2 linked regions of the Labrys monachus genome follow. The protein of the gene in region 2 interacts with the protein of the main gene of each other region in a pairwise test. Links are inferred from orthologs where the notes say so. Each region holds a gene or a part of one and is shown on either strand. Other genes may lie near its edges.

What was found.
Region 1: the proteins of rplK (region 2) and J3R73_RS25125 interact in binary tests that used the Escherichia coli proteins (3 or more experiments, as listed by UniProt). The link is inferred for Labrys monachus from one-to-one orthologs.

What each region holds. Positions count from the first base shown.
Region 1 is NZ_JAUSVK010000001.1:5,486,406-5,494,512, forward strand. The notes cover bases 3,642-6,475. They hold J3R73_RS25125 (50S ribosomal protein L11 methyltransferase), read left to right. Parts: upstream 3,642-4,516; coding sequence 4,517-5,434; downstream 5,435-6,475. Other genes in these bases: J3R73_RS25120 (aminotransferase), read left to right, coding at 3,642-4,461; J3R73_RS25130 (aminopeptidase P family protein), read left to right, coding at 5,531-6,475. Also shown: J3R73_RS25105 (ATP-dependent helicase), read left to right, coding at 1-972; J3R73_RS25110 (SDR family NAD(P)-dependent oxidoreductase), read left to right, coding at 1,081-1,845; J3R73_RS25115 (cytochrome P450), read right to left, coding at 1,859-3,094; more of J3R73_RS25120, read left to right, coding at 3,283-3,641; more of J3R73_RS25130, read left to right, coding at 6,476-7,345; J3R73_RS25135 (TspO/MBR family protein), read left to right, coding at 7,402-7,887; NAD-dependent DNA ligase LigA, read right to left, coding at 7,954-8,107. UniProt on the Escherichia coli protein: Methylates ribosomal protein L11.
Region 2 is NZ_JAUSVK010000001.1:4,267,695-4,275,906, reverse strand. The notes cover bases 4,087-7,025. They hold rplK (50S ribosomal protein L11), read left to right. Parts: upstream 4,087-5,309; coding sequence 5,310-5,741; downstream 5,742-7,025. Other genes in these bases: rplA (50S ribosomal protein L1), read left to right, coding at 5,746-6,444; nusG (transcription termination/antitermination protein NusG), read left to right, coding at 4,546-5,079; secE (preprotein translocase subunit SecE), read left to right, coding at 4,336-4,533. Outside these bases: J3R73_RS19580 (acyltransferase), read right to left, coding at 1-420; J3R73_RS19575 (hypothetical protein), read left to right, coding at 737-1,297; J3R73_RS19570 (TrmH family RNA methyltransferase), read right to left, coding at 1,323-2,096; tuf (elongation factor Tu), read left to right, coding at 2,640-3,830; rplJ (50S ribosomal protein L10), read left to right, coding at 7,030-7,548; rplL (50S ribosomal protein L7/L12), read left to right, coding at 7,602-7,976. UniProt on the Escherichia coli protein: Forms part of the ribosomal stalk which helps the ribosome interact with GTP-bound translation factors.

The sequences.
Region 1 (8,107 bases), 1.2 Mb from region 2 along the record:
CGCCGCAACGGCGTGCCGATGATGCAGGCCGCCCGCATCCTGTCCGAGACCGAGGAACTCAAGCCCAAGCCGCGGCAGACCGTGCGCGACCTCATGGCGTCCTTCGCCCGCTGGGCCGGGCAGGTCGATACCCTGCGCCACCAGGACCTGGCCGAACTCATCCTCGAGGAATCCGGCTATACCGAGATGTGGCAGAAGGACCGTTCGGCCGAGGCGGCGGGGCGGCTCGAGAACCTCAAGGAACTGGTCCGCTCGATGGATTCCTTCGAGAACATGGCCGGCTTCCTGGAGCACGTCTCCCTCGTGATGGATGCGAGCGAGGAAGGCGCCAGTGAGGACAAGGTCTCGATCCTGACGCTGCACGGCGCCAAGGGCCTGGAATATGACACGGTGTTCCTTCCCGGCTGGGAGGAAGGCCTGTTCCCGCATCAGCGCTCCCTCGACGAGAACGGGCGCGCCGGGCTGGAGGAGGAACGCCGGCTCGCCTATGTCGGCCTCACCCGGGCCCGCCGGCGCGCCAAGGTGTGGTTCGCTTCCAATCGCCGCATCCATGGATTGTGGCAGGCGACCATCCCCTCCCGCTTCGTCGACGAACTACCCGCAGCCCATGTCGACGTCGTCGAGCAGTCGGCGGCCTACGGCTCCGGCGGCTCCCTCGGCATGAGCCGCTTCGACCGTGCCCAGCCCTTTTCCGGCTCGACCTATTCGACCCCGGGCTGGCAGCGCGCCAAGCAGAACATGGAATCGGGCTTCAAGGCCGCCAATGCGCCTCGCCGCGAACCTCTCACCATCGAGGGCGAACTGGTGGCGCGCTCCACCGGCACGGCGTCGGCCTACAAGATCGGCGACCGCGTCTTTCATGTGAAATTCGGCTATGGCGAGGTGGCCGAGATCGACGGCAACAAGCTCACGGTCGATTTCGACAAGGCCGGCCGCAAGCGGGTCGTCGACAGTTTCATCGACGCAGCCTGATCCCGCCCTGGGTCCGTACACGCAATTTGTGATTGGCCCGCGGTGGTTTTCCGGGCCAATCTGCCGCTCCCCATTCGACAATATCACGACATTTCGGAGGAAGCGGTCATGCAGCTCGGTCTTGCAGGCAAGGGAGTTTTGGTCACGGGCGCCAGCACAGGCATCGGCGCCGCGCTGGCGAAGGCCTTCGCGGCCGAGGGCGCCCTGGTGGCGATCCACTACAATGCGAGCGAGGCGGAGGCCGCGGAGGTGGCGGCGGCCATCACGGCGGCCGGCGGCACGGCAAAGCTCTTCCGCGGCGATTTCGGCCGGCAGGGCGAAGCCAGAAGAGTGGTCGAGGAGGCCGCCAAGGCTCTGGGGCGCCTCGACATCCTCGTCAACAACGCCGGCGCGCTGATCCGGCGCGCGCCCTTCGTGGAAATCGACAGGGAGCTCTACGAGCAGGTCCTGAACCTGAATGTCGGCTCGCTGCTCGAGGCGTCCCAGGCGGCGGTACCCCATATCGAAGCGCAGGGCGGCGGCGCCATCATCAATCTCGGCTCGATCGCCGGCAACAATGGCGGCGCGCCCGGATCCGGCATCTACGCCACCGCCAAGGCGGCCGTGCACAATCTCACCCGCAACATGGCGATGGAACTGGGCGGCAGGAACATCCGCGTCAACGCCATCGCCCCCGGCGTGATCCTCACGCCGTTCCATGCCGCGACGCCGCCCGAGCGCCTCGAATTCGTGCGCAAGAGCACCCAGTTGGGGCGCCTCGGCACAGCCGAGGACTGCGTCGGACCGGTGCTCTTCCTCGCCTCCGACGCGATGAGCGCCTATGTCACCGGGCAGATCCTGCACGTCAACGGCGGACAGCTGATGCCGGCATAGCCGCCGCCCGGAGCTACCACGCCACGTGCAGCGCCGTCAGCCCGTGGAAGTGATAGGTGTCGCCGTAGAGCGCCTCGCCGTCCAGGCGCAGAGCGGGCAGGCGCTCGAACAGGATCGGTAGGGCGACTTCGAGTTCGAGGCGCGCCAGCGGCGCCCCGACGCAGAAATGGATGCCGCCGCCGAAGCTGACATGAGGCGGCCGCTCGCGTTCCGGCCGGAACGCGTCCGGCTCCTCGAAACGCTGCGGGTCGCGATTGGCCGCGCCGAGCAGCAGGCCGATCTCCTCGCCCCTGCGGATCGTCACCGGACCGAGCGCGATGTCCTCCAGCGCGTAGCGGCGGAACATGTGCAGGGGCGGGTCGAAGCGCAGGATCTCCTCGACGGCGTTCTGCGTGTCGGCGAACGCATCCGCCGGCGCCAGCCCCGACTGCAGGACCGCCTTCACCCCGTTGCCGATGGTGTGGACGGTCGCCTCATGGCCGGCATTGAGCAGCAGGATGCAGGTGGAGATCAGTTCGTCCTCGCTCAGGCGGTCGCCCTGCGCCTCGGCGGCGATCAGATGGCTGACGAGATCGTCGCGCGGCGAGGCCCGCCTCCGCCCGACATAATCGCGCAGGAAGGCGCTGAAATCCCGCGCCGCCGCGACGGCCCGGTCCTCGCTCTCGCGCGTGCGGCTGAACTGGTACATCGCCACCATGCGATGCGACCAGTCGAGCAATTGCGGCGCCATCTCGGCGGGCACGCCGAGCAGCTCCGCGATCAGGATCACCGGGATGGGCGTCGCGAAGGCACCGATCAGCTCGGCCCGCCCCTGCCCTTCGAACCGGTCGATCCGGTCATGGGCCAGCGCCGCGATACGCGGGCGGAGCCGCTCGACCTGGCGGGTGACGAAGGCCCGGTTGACGAGGGTGCGCAGGCGCGTGTGGACGGGCGGCTCACGCTCCAGCATGGAATGGGCGTCCACGGCGTAGAAGGGCGCCAGATGCGCGGGGGGCTCGGGCCACCCGAGCTCGGCCCGCGTCGCCACGTGCAGGATCTCCCGGCCCAGCCGCTTGTCGCGGAAGAGATCGAAGACGAGGGCGTGGCTCGCCGCACACCAGCAGCCATAGTCCTGCCAGTGGAACAGCGGCGCGACCTCGCCGATCGCCCGATAGGCCGGATAGGGATTCTGTACGAAATCCGGATCGCGCGGGTCGAGGCGGATCGTCGAGCGTGCGGCGTCGATCGTGAGGCTGGCGGGCAATGTCATGACGGCAGGCCAATGGGTTTTACGATCCAGCGGAATCGCCGGATGGGCAAGGCGTGACGAAATAGGAAGCCGGAGTAAATGGCGTTACCGCGGCAACGGCGTCTGCCCCGGCATTTCCTTTCGGGCCGGCGCCCGCCGACCGCCCGAACGCTCTTGTCTTGCGCGCGGGGCGAGGGCATGACAGGCGCATGCTCCAGTCCCCTCTCCCCACCATCAATCCGAATCTGGTCGACACGGCCACGCCGCCCATTCCGGAGGCGCAGGGCTGGGCGCGGGCCTATGATGGAGCGGCAGGTCCGCTCATCGACCTGTCGCAGGCGGTGCCCGGCTATCCGCCGCACGCCGACCTGCTGGAGCGCCTCGGCCGTAGCGCCGGCGAGGCGGCCACGGCGAGCTACGGCCCGATCCAGGGCGACACCGTCCTGCGCAAGGGCTATGCGGCCCATGTCGCCGCGCTCTACGGGGGCGATGTCGACTGGCGGGACGTCGCCATCACCACCGGCTGCAACCAGGCCTTCTTCATCGCCGCGATCGCCGTGGCCAAGGCCGGCGATTCCGTGCTGCTGCCGACCCCGTGGTACTTCAACCACAAGATGACGCTCGACATGCTCGGCATCGAGGCGCGGCCCCTGCCGAGCCCGGCCGACGGCGGCTTCGTCCCCGACGTCGACGCCGCCGCCAGCCTCATCGACGCGACGACGCGCGCCATCGTCCTCGTCTCGCCCAACAATCCGACCGGCGCGGTCTATCCGCCCCGCACGATCGAGGCCTTCGCGGAGCTGTGCCGCCGGCGCGGCCTCTTCCTCATCCTCGACGAGACCTATCGCGATTTCATCGCAGGGCGACCGCACGGACTCATCGCTTCAGGCGACTATCGCAACACCCTGATCTATCTCTATTCCTTCTCGAAGAGCTACTGCATCCCCGGCCATCGGCTCGGCGCTCTCCATGCTTCGCCCACCCTCTCGCCGGAGATCGGCAAGATCCTCGACACCCTGCAGATCTGCGCGCCGCGCACCGCCCAGGCGCCGGTTGCCTGGGGCATCGAGGGCCTCGCCGCCTGGCGCGAGACCAACCGGCTCGAGATCGAACGCCGGGCCGAGGCCTTCCGGCAGGCCTTCGCCGGCGTAAACGGCTGGAAGATCGATGCGGTCGGCGCCTATTTCGCGTTCCTGCGGCATCCCTTTCCCGGGCAAAGGGCGGCGGACGTGGTCAGGGAGCTCGTCGCCCGCAGCGGCGTGCTGTGCCTGCCCGGTCCCTATTTCGGGCCCGGGCTCGAAGGCCATATGCGGGTCGCCTTCGCCAATGCCGACATCGCGGCGATCGGCGCGCTCCGGGAGCGCTTCATGCGGTTCAGCCCTTCGTGACCCAGGGAGGCTCAATTTTCATTGCCCTTCGCCGGCCGGCGCGATAGCCAAGCACATGCTCGAAGGTCTGCATCCCAACAATCCCACCCATGTCGCCCGCATCGTCACCGACGAGGCCCGGGCGCGCCGCATCGCCGATCTGCTCGGCGAGAGCTTCGATCCGACGGAGACCGCCATTGCGGCCTTCGAGCGCGAGGACGGCACGCCCCGCCCACCCTGGCTCGTCGAGGTCTATTTCCGCTCCGACCCCGACAGGCAGGCGGTGGGCGACCTCATCGCCCTCGCAGCCGGGCCGGACGTCGAGGTCGCCTTCGACAGTTTCGGCGACAAGGATTGGGTGGCGGCGTCGCTGGAAGGCCTTGCGCCGGTGCCGGCGGGGCGCTTCACCATCCATGGCAGCCATGACCGCGCCCGCGTGCCGGCCAACACCATCGCCATCGAGATCGAGGCGGCGCTCGCCTTCGGCACCGGGCACCACGGCACCACGCGCGGCTGCCTGCTCGCGCTCGACGCCCTGCTGAAGCGCAAGCGGCCGCAAAGGCCCCTCGACATCGGCACCGGCACCGGCGTGCTCGCGATCGCCGCGGCCCGTGCCCTCCACCGGCGCGTCCTCGCCTCCGACATCGACCCGGTCGCGATCGCCACCGCGCGCAACAATATCCGCTTCAACCGGGCCGGCGCCTTCGTGACGGCCATCGTCGCCCGCGGCACCACCGCCGGGCCGATCCAGGCCGGCAAGCCCTACGATCTCGTCTTCGCCAACATCCTTGTCGGGCCGCTCGTGCGCCTCGCCGCGCCCATGGCGAAGCTGCTGGCGCCGGGCGCGACGGTGATCCTGTCCGGGCTCCTGCACGCCCATGCCAATGCCGCCCTCGCCGCCTATCGGGCACAGGGCCTGCATCTCGTCCGCCGCATCCCTCTCGACGAATGGACCACGCTGGTCCTCGCCAACGGAAGGGACAAGCCGAGATGATCCGGGTGCCGGGGACGGCATGTCCCCGGCCGCCCTCGAAGACGCCAGACTGCGATGAAGATGCGGACGGGGATGTCCGCGCTGCCGGGGCATGAGATGACCACATTCCAATCCTTCGACGAGATCTCCCAACCCGCGCTCGGCCCGGCCCGCGTCAAGGCCCTTCGCGAGAAGCTGGCCGAGCGAGGGCTCGACGGCTTCGTGGTGCCCCGTTCGGACGAGCACCAGAACGAGTATTGCCCGCCATCCGAAGAGCGCCTGGCGTGGCTGACCGGCTTTGCCGGCTCGGCGGGAATCGCCATCGTGCTCGCTGCCGAAGCGGCGATCTTCGTGGACGGCCGCTACACCGTGCAGGTCCGCGAACAGGTGGATACCGGCACGTTCACGCCGCGTCATCTCGTCGAGGAACCGCCCGAGCGCTGGCTGGAGCGGACCCTCGCGCCCGGCGCCCGCCTCGGCTACGATCCGCGCCTGCAATCGATCAACGAGGTCGAGCGGCTTCGCGCCGCCTGCGAAAAGGCGGGGGCCGCGCTGGTCCCCGTGGAGGACAATCCGGTCGATGCCATCTGGGCCGACCGGCCCGCGCCGCCTCTCGCCTCCATCGTCCTGCACGACGTTTCCCTGGCCGGCGAAAGCAGCGGATCGAAGATCGAGCGGCTGCAGGCAAAGCTCGCCGAGCAGAAGATCGACGCCGTCTTCACCAATGACGCGCATGCCTGCGCCTGGCTGTTCAACATCCGGGGCGGGGACGTCTCGCATACGCCGCTGCCGCTGTCCTATGCACTGGTCCCGGCCAGCGGCGAGCCGACGCTGTTCGTCGACGGCCGCAAATTGTCCAACGCGGTGCGCGACAATCTCTCCCATCACATGGCGATCGCCGAACCGGGCCGGATGGAGGCGGTGCTCGCCGCCGAGGTGAAGGGCAAGACGGTCCGGCTCGATCCTACGATGGTGGTCGAACGCTTCGCCACGCTCGTCGAGCGGGCCGGCGGCAAGGTGCAGAAGGGCAGCGACCCGATCGCGCTGATGCGGGCGGTCAAGAACGAGGCCGAGCAGGCGGGTGCGCGTGCCGCCCATATCCGGGACGGCGCCGCCTTCGTCAGCTTCCTGGCCTGGTTCGACCGGACGGCGCCCGAAGGGACGGAGACCGAGATTTCGACGGCGGAGGCGCTGGAGCATGCCCGCAGCGAGACCGGTGTCCTGAAGGACCTCTCCTTTCCGACCATCTCCGCAGCCGGCCCCAACGCCGCCATTCCGCATTATCGCGTCAGCCGCGCCTCCAACCGGCCGGTCACGCCGGGCCTGTTCCTGATCGATTCGGGCGCCCAATATGTCGACGGCACCACCGACATCACCCGCACGATCGCCGTCGGCGACGTGACGCCCCTGATGCGGGACCGCTATACGAGAGTTCTCAAGGGTCACATCGCCATCGCGCAGGTCCGCTTTCCTAAAGGCGCGTCCGGCTCGCAGCTCGACAGCTTCGCCCGCGCCGCGCTGTGGGAGGTCGGGACGGATTTCGACCACGGCACCGGCCACGGCGTCGGCTCCTACCTGTCGGTGCATGAGGGCCCGCAGCGGATCTCCAAGCTCGGCACCACGCCGCTCGAGCCCGGCATGATCCTCTCCAACGAGCCGGGCTACTACCGGGCCGGCGAGTTCGGCATCCGCATCGAGAACCTGGTGTTGGTGGAAGCGGTCGAGATCGAGGGCGCCGAGCGCCCGATGCAGGGCTTCGAAACGCTGACGCTGGCCCCCATCGACACCCGGCCGATCGACGTCGGTCTTTTGACCCGATCGGAGATCGACTGGCTCGATGCCTATCACCGGCGCGTTCGCGAGGTGCTCTCTCCTCTCGTCGAACCGGACGAACGGGACTGGCTGGAACGGGCGACCGCTCCGATCGGGTGAAACCGCGGCCCTGTCAGAGCGTTGCAACGAAGATACGATTCGGAGGTTCAACGGACATGACGGCACGGGACTGGTTTCGCGCCTTGGTCTGCGTCCTGCTTTGCCTGGGTATCGCCCTGATCGGATCCTACGCGACGGTCAGCGAGATCCCGGTCTGGTACGCCAAGCTCACCAAGCCGATATGGACGCCGCCGAACGGCGTCTTTCCGATCGCCTGGACGCTTCTCTACGTGATGATCGCCGCCTCGCTCTGGCTGTTGTGGAGCCGCACGCCGCCATCGCCGAGGCGCAGCCTCGTGCTCGCGCTCTTCCTGGTCCAGCTCGCTCTCAACGCCGCATGGTCGCCCGTGTTCTTCGGCGGCCACGCGATCATGACCGGTCTGGTGGTGATCGCCGCGCTCGCCGTCGTGCTCGCCTTCACCGTCCGCAAGGCGTTCGCGCTCAATCGCGCGGCAGCCTGGCTGCTGGTGCCCTATCTCCTCTGGGTCTGCTATGCCCTGTCGCTCAACGCGGGCATCGCCATCCTCAATCCCACGTCCTGACTACCGCCCCCGCCCCCTATCCCAGGCCCCGTCGCGCGACATGCCGGTCAGGGGACCGGCACACCGTCAGGCGTTCTGCGCGCCGCTCACCAGGTCGAACCACTCATCCTCGTTGATGACCTTGACACCGTGCTTCTGCGCCTCCGCGAGCTTCGAGCCGGCGCCGGGGCCCGCCACCACGAGATCGGTCTTCTTCGACACCGAGCCGGAGACCTTCGCG
Region 2 (8,212 bases):
GCGGACGGCGAACCAGCCGAGTGCGGTGCCGATGAACAGCGCCGGCAGAAACCACAGATGAAACCCGGCGCCGCCGCTCAGCGGAATGAAGATGTAGGAGCGGATGCTGGCCGGGTTCGGAAACGTGCCGGGATAGAAGACCTGCGATATCTCGCAGAAGGTGTAGAACGCAACCCAGATGACGAAGGGGACGAGGAGCCGCCTGAACAGCCTGAGGAGAGGCTCGACGGGCGCGGCAAGCGAATCGTCCTTCCACAAATAGCCGGAAATCAGGAAGAAGACGGGAACCGCGAAACGGCAGAGTTCATCGACGACGAATCCGATGGCGCGATCGTCGCCGAAAATCCCGTATGCATTGGCGTGGAGCGAAATGACGGCGACCAGAGCGACGAGCCTGGCCATCTCGATCCCACTATGCACCTTCAACGGCGTATGTCCTTCGCTGTAATCAAGGCCCGGGGTGGCGTTTGCGATCGGTTCTTCGCCTGCATGGCAGAGGCCTTGCGCGACGGTATCATGGTCGTTTCCAGACGCCTATGTCTACATCTGGAACCTCGCTCGAAAGCGCGGATCGCAGTCTAAGGGCAGATTGTTACTTGGACGTGTCGGTCTTGCGCGGATGCGGCCGCGGGCCGGGCCACCGGCGAGGCGTTCCGTCCCGCTATGCTTAACAAATCGTTATTCCGCCCAGATCCTGCGCTATCAGGCCGGAGATGTCATCTGGAGGATGGGACCCGTGCCCTTGCCCGTCATACGTTTGCTGACGATTTCGGTGCTCGTCTCGGTGGCCTTGCCGGCGGCGCCGGCGATGGCCGGCTGGCGCGACGGCTATTATTATGACGATGGCGGCTGGGGAGGGGACTATTATGCGCCGCTCCCCCGCCGTCCGATGTATGACCCGCAGGACTATGCGCCCGACGACGGCGACTATCAGGCGCCCTGGGCGCAGCGCAGGGCCTATGCGCCGCGCTATCGCTACGAACCCGCCTATGGCGAGGTGCCGGATGCCGGCGCCGCCCCGGCACGGCCTCCGATTCCCCCGCGCAATGTCGAGACGGCGCTGCCGGACGCGCCCTATGCCGGACCTGACCGGTCGGGCTCCGGCGCGCCGCCGAAAAAGCCGCCCGCCAAGCCCAGGCTGGCATCGATCGCGCCGGCGGCCCGGCCGGCCGCGGTGCGCATACCCCTGGCCCTTCCCGTCCCCCGCCCGAACCTGGAGAGCATGGACTTCGATTCGGCCACGCCCTCGATCGGATCATCTCCGTCCAAGCCGAGTGCCAGCCAGGTCCAGCGCTGACGCATCCGCGCTGTGGCCGGCGCGCTCAAGCCTTGACTTGCTGCCGCGCGACGTAGAGCGCCAGCGCTGCGGCGTTGGAGACGTTGAGGCTCTTGATGGCGCCAGGCATGTCGAGCCGAGCGAGGGCGTCGCACAGCGACCGCGTCCGCTGGCGCAGGCCCTTGCCCTCGGCGCCGAGGACGAGCGCGAGCGGACCGGACAGGGGCGTGCCTTCCAAGGTCGCCGGCCCCTCGGAATCGAGGCCGACGCGCATCACGCCGCTGTCGCCCATCTCGTCGAGCGTATCGCCGAGATTGCGCACCGACACGATCGGCACATGCTCGAGGCCGCCGGAGGCGGATTTGGCCAGCACGCCGGTCGCGGAGGGCGAATGGCGCTCGGTGGTTATGATCGCCGCGACGCTGAAGGCGGCGGCGGAGCGGACGATGGCGCCGACATTGTGCGGATCGGTGATCTGATCGAGCACCAGTACGATATCGCTGGCGCGCAATTCGCCGAAGGCGGGAGCCGGCAGCGGCGCGGTCTCCAGATAGAGGCCCTGATGGATGGAATCGGCGGTCAGCAGCCGGTCGATCTCGCCGGGGCGGACGATCTGCAGGGGGATGCCGGCCTGGATGTTCTCCTCCGCCAGCCGCCGCGCGGCATTCTCGGTCGCGAGAAGCCGCTTCAGCGTGCGCGCGGGGTTCTGCAGCGCCTCGCGCACGGGGTGCCAGCCATAGATGACGACGGTGTCCGGCGTTCCCGAATCCGGCCGCTCCCGGTGGTGCCCCTGGCGTCCCCTGCGTTCCCTGTCGTTCATCGATACCTCCAGGACAATTGCCATCGCATGGCTGGCGCCGCAAAAAAAGCCCCGATCGTTTGGTTATCCGCCGGGCGCGAAAGTCGGTCGAGGGATTTCGCCTTTTTCGGTTGACAGGTCCCCGCCGCGTCACCATAAGGACGCCCTCGAACGAAGCAGCCGCGCCACTCGGCGGCTTCGGGTCGCAGCGGTGTCACCAGCGCTGCGAAGGACGGTTTGGAGGGGTGCCCGAGTGGTTAAAGGGGACGGACTGTAAATCCGTTGGCTCAGCCTACGTTGGTTCGAATCCAACCCCCTCCACCAAGTCCGATCGGTTGGGACGCGGGTGTAGCTCAATGGTAGAGCAGCAGCCTTCCAAGCTGAATACGAGGGTTCGATTCCCTTCACCCGCTCCATCTTACGATTCGAACGGCGGTCTATCGGGGCGCGGGCGGCGCGGCGCGGAGCAATCTTTTGTTGCGTGCCGCTGCGAAAACGCCTATCGACCCGCGCGATATTTCGCACCGGCGAAATACCCAATCCTCCAATGCTGGAACCGGGGCTATGGCCAAAGAGAAATTTGAACGGAACAAGCCGCACTGCAACATCGGCACGATTGGTCACGTCGACCATGGCAAGACGTCGTTGACGGCAGCGATCACGAAGGTTCTGGCGGAGACGGGCGGGGCGACGTTCACGGCGTATGACCAGATCGACAAGGCGCCTGAAGAGAAGGCGCGCGGCATCACGATCTCGACGGCGCATGTTGAGTACGAGACGAAGAACCGTCACTACGCGCATGTGGACTGCCCGGGTCACGCCGATTATGTGAAGAACATGATCACGGGCGCGGCGCAGATGGACGGCGCGATCCTGGTCGTTTCGGCGGCGGACGGTCCGATGCCGCAGACGCGCGAGCACATCCTGCTGGCGCGCCAGGTCGGCGTTCCCGCGCTGGTGGTGTTTCTGAACAAGGTGGACATGGTCGACGATCCCGAGCTTCTGGAGCTCGTGGAGCTGGAAGTGCGCGAGCTTCTGTCGAAGTACGAGTTCCCTGGGGACGACATCCCGATCACCAAGGGCTCAGCGCTGATGGCGCTGGAGAACAAGTCGCCGGAGATCGGGCATGACGCGATCCTCGAGCTGATGAAGACGGTGGACGACTACATCCCGCAGCCGGAGCGGCCGATCGACCAGCCGTTCCTGATGCCGGTGGAAGACGTGTTCTCGATCTCGGGCCGCGGCACGGTGGTGACGGGACGCGTGGAGCGCGGCATCGTCAAGGTCGGCGAGGAAGTCGAGATCATCGGCATCCGTCCGACGCAGAAGACGACGGTGACGGGCGTGGAGATGTTCCGCAAGCTGCTGGACCAGGGTCAGGCTGGCGACAACATCGGCGCGCTGCTGCGCGGCACCAAGCGCGAGGACGTGGAGCGCGGCCAGGTTCTGTGCAAGCCGGGTTCGGTGAAGCCGCACACGAAGTTCAAGGCCGAGGCCTATATCCTGACGAAGGAAGAGGGCGGTCGCCATACGCCGTTCTTCGGCAATTACCGTCCTCAGTTCTACTTCCGCACGACGGACGTGACGGGGATCGTGACGCTGCCGGAAGGCACGGAAATGGTGATGCCGGGCGACAACATCGCCATGACGGTGAGCCTGATCGTGCCGATCGCCATGGAGGAGAAGCTGCGCTTCGCCATCCGTGAAGGCGGTCGCACCGTCGGGGCCGGCGTCGTCGCCGCCATCATCGAATAGGCCGAAATCGTTTCGACACGCTCGGGAACCGGCGCAGCCTCGGCTGCGCCGTTTCGCTTTACGGAGGCGCGAGGGCTGCGCGCGCGCCGCGGAGCCCTCTCTAAGGCCGTGCGGCGGTGTCGCCGAGGCGCTGGCCTGTGGCACGGTCGTGTGGCATCATCTCCGGGAGATGCCGCAAATTTTGCGGCGATGTCCGCATCAACGGGATTGCGCCGAACCATTTGCGCGGCTATGTAAGCGCCGCGCGGGCATCGCGTAGGGGTATAGCTCAGCTGGTAGAGCGACGGTCTCCAAAACCGTAGGTCGCAGGTTCGATCCCTGCTGCCCCTGCCAATTCACGCGGATGGGGTATTTGCCTCCTTTCGCAGCGATTTATCGGTAGCCGGGGGATGGGGCTTCGCCGCACCCTCGGTTTTGTATTGGCTCGGTCTTGCTTTTGCAGGGCAGGATTTCGACATAGGCGCTGGACTGACGTGAAAGTCCGGCCTGAGGTGGCGGTAGGACGATGGCAAAGACGACACCGTTGCAGTTCCTGCAACAGGTCCGCAATGAAACTAACAAGGTGACCTGGCCGACGCGCCGGGAAACCGTGATCACGGCGATCATGGTCGTGATCTTCGTTGCCGTCATGGCGATCTTCTTTTCGGTCACCGATGCCGTCCTGAAGGCCGGTGTCGGCTTCCTTATCAATCTTGGCCGTTGAGGACGATCGTTGATGGCCAAGCGCTGGTATATCGTTCACGCCTATTCGAACTTCGAGAACAAGGTGGCTCAGTCGATCCGCGAGCAGGTCGCGCAGCGCGGGCTGTCTGACCTGTTCGAGGAGATCCTCGTGCCGACCGAGAAGGTCGTCGAGGTGCGCCGCGGCCGCAAGGTCGACACCGAGCGCAAGTTCTTTCCCGGCTACGTTCTGGTGAAGTGCGAACTCACCGACGAGGTGCATCACCTCATCAAGAACACGCCGAAGGTCACAGGCTTCCTGGGGGCGGACAAGGCCAAGCCGGTACCCATTCCCGATCGTGAGGCCGAACGCATCAAGGGTCAGGTCGCCGACGGCGTCGAGCGTCCGAAGCCCTCCGTCAGCTTCGAGGTCGGCGAGCAGGTGCGTGTCGCCGACGGTCCTTTCGCCTCCTTCAACGGCGTGGTCGAGGAAGTCGACGAGAGCCGTGCCCGCCTCAAGGTGGCGGTTTCCATCTTCGGCCGGGCGACCCCGGTCGAACTCGAATATGCGCAGGTCGAGAAGCTCTGATCTGCCGAGGGGGCTGCGGAAGCACCCCCAGCCCTTGCCGATCTTCGCGAAATCGTCGATTTCGCCCTGAAGATCGCAGGTGTCCGGTGGTCCGATGCGATCGCATTCGGCCGCTGGTACGACGTCGCGGGAGGGGAGGCCGGGCTTGTCGCCGTCCGGCGGAACCGAACCGCGAACTCCGGCCACAGCGATGGCCATCAACCGCGGGGCAACCCGCTCAGGAGCAATAAATGGCGAAGAAGATTACCGGCTACGTCAAGCTGCAGGTGCCGGCGGGTTCTGCCAACCCGTCGCCGCCGATCGGCCCCGCGCTCGGCCAGCGCGGTCTGAACATCATGGAATTCTGCAAGGCCTTCAATGCGCGCACGGCGCAGATGACGAAGGGAACGCCGATTCCCGTCATCATCACCGCCTATCAGGACCGCTCGTTCACCTTCGAACTCAAGCTGCCGCCGGTTTCCTTCTTCGTGAAGGAAGCTGCGGGCATCAAGTCCGGTTCGCAGACGCCGGGCAAGGGTGCCAAGGCGGGCCAGATCACGATCGACCAGATCCGTGAGATCGCCACCAAGAAGCTGCCTGACCTCAATTGCGATACGGTCGAAGCGGCCATGGCAATGGTGAAGGGTTCCGCCCAGTCTATGGGCCTCGAGATCGTCGGGTGATATGATGTCTCATCAGGGAAAGCGCATCCGCGCCGCCAAAGAAGGCGTTAACCGCATCAAGCTCTATGGCCTGGACGAAGCGGTCCAGCTCGTCAAGGAGCGGGCCACCGCCAAGTTCGATGAGACGGTCGAGATCGCCATGAATCTCGGTGTCGATCCCCGCCATGCCGATCAGATGGTCCGCGGCGTCTGCAATCTGCCGAACGGCTCGGGGCGCACGCTGCGCGTCGCCGTGTTCGCGCGCGGCGCCAAGGCCGATGAAGCCCGGGCGGCGGGCGCCGATATCGTCGGCGCCGAGGATCTCGTCGAGATCGTCAATGGCGGCAAGATCGATTTCGACCGCTGCATCGCCACGCCCGACATGATGCCTCTGGTCGGCCGCCTCGGCAAGGTGCTCGGCCCGCGCGGCATGATGCCCAACCCGAAGGTCGGCACCGTGACCATGGACGTCACGTCCGCGGTCAAGGCGTCGAAGGGCGGCTCGGTCGAGTTCCGCGTCGAGAAGGCCGGCATCGTGCACGGCGCGGTCGGCAAGGCGTCATTCGGTTCCGACAAGCTGGCGGAGAACATCAAGGCGTTCGCCGACGCGGTGGTCCGCGCCAAGCCGGCCGGCGCCAAGGGGACCTATGTGCAGCGCGTCGCGCTGTCGTCCACCATGGGCCCCGGCGTGAAGATCGATCCGACGACCCTGCTCGGCGCCTGAGCGGCCGACGACGACATCGGGCCCCGCCTCTGTGGCGGGGCTTTTTTGCGCCCGCGGCGCGTGGCCGCTTCGGCCGGTATGCCACAATATGGCGGAGAGCCTCGAATTAGCTCTTGGCATTTGGCGTCCGAGGCCTTATATCGCGACTCTCACTGAACTGATCAAAGGTTCATGAACCTGGGGTGCGCAAGCGGCCCGGGATTTTGCTGTCCGGAGTTATCCGGATTTTAGACTGGCCGAACGGGCGGGGAAGTTTTTCAAGCCCGGGCGGCCATGTCCTGTCCGAGACTGCAGGCGCGGGGAAACCCGCTTAATTTGCAAAGAAACGCCTGAAAGGGCGCTCTTTTTGCCTGCATAGACGGGGAAGACCGGTTTTTGGTATCCGTTTCGCGGCTGCCTCGTGACTTGGTTCGATCCGACGCACCTGAAACCGCAAGGCATGTGTCATATTGACGCACGCCGGTGACGGGGGACAGGCACTCGAGCGTCGCCTTCAGCACGCCGGTTCGCCGGAGGGTATGGAGGCGGCAAAGTGCAACGGTCAGCTTTTCGTTCTGACGAAGAGCTGCAACCGGAGAGAGCAACGTGGAAAGAGCGGAAAAGCAGGAGTTCATCGGCTTTCTCCAGGAGGTCTTCAAGGCTTCCGGAGTGGTCGTCGTAGCTCACTATTCCGGCCTGACCGTCGCCCAGATGCAGAAGCTGCGCAAGCAGATGAAGCAGGCTGGCGCGACCGTGAAGGTCGCAAAGAACCGCCTCGCCAAGATCGCTCTCGATGGCACGGATGTTGCCAGCATCGCGCCCCTTCTGAAGGGGCCGACCCTGATCGCTTATTCGAGCGATCCGGTGGCAGCACCCAAGGTCGCCGTCGACTTCGCCAAGGGCAACGACAAGTTCGTTATCCTGGGCGGCGCGATGGGCAAGACCTCCTTGGACACGGACGGCGTCAAGGCCCTCGCGACCTTGCCGTCACTCGATGAACTGCGCGCCAAGCTCGTCGGCCTTATCCAGGCTCCGGCGACCAAGGTTGCTCAGGTCGTCACCGCGCCGGCTGCCAAGCTGGCCCGTGTGTTCGAGGCTTATGCCAAGCGAGACGAAGCGGCGTAAGGCCGTTCGCAACCCGATAACCGGTACGAACCAGAATTTAGGAAGAATGGACCATGTCCAAGATTGAAAAGATCGTCGAAGACCTCTCGAGCCTGACGGTTCTCGAAGCCGCTGAACTCGCCAAGGCGCTGGAAGAGAAGTGGGGCGTCTCGGCTGCGGCCGCCGTCGCCGTTGCCGCTGCCCCGGCTGGTGCCGCTGCGCCGGTCGCCGAAGTGCAGACCGAGTTCACGGTCGTCCTCGCCGCTGCCGGCGAAAAGAAGATCGAAGTCATCAAGGAAGTCCGCGCGATCACGGGCCTCGGCCTCAAGGAAGCCAAGGACCTCGTCGAGGGTGCTCCGAAGCCTGTCAAGGAAGCCGTTTCCAAGGAAGAGGCCGACAAGCTCAAGGCTCAGCTCGAGAAGGCTGGCGCCAAGGTCGAGCTCAAGTAAGAGAGCTTGCGTCAGGCGTTACGGCTCCGGGGATTCCCCGGGGCCTTTTCCGCGTTTGAGGCGCCCGGGCAGGGGCTGTCCTCGGGGCGGAGACGGCGAATCGGAGAATCCCGGAGGGGTTTTGCGATCCGCCGTTGCAAAGGGCGAAGGGGCGGCGCCAGCCGGCCGTAATTTATGCGGAGTTCCGTGCGAGCGGAACGCCGCCGGGCAGGTGAGGGGGCGTCGGCGCCTTCGCC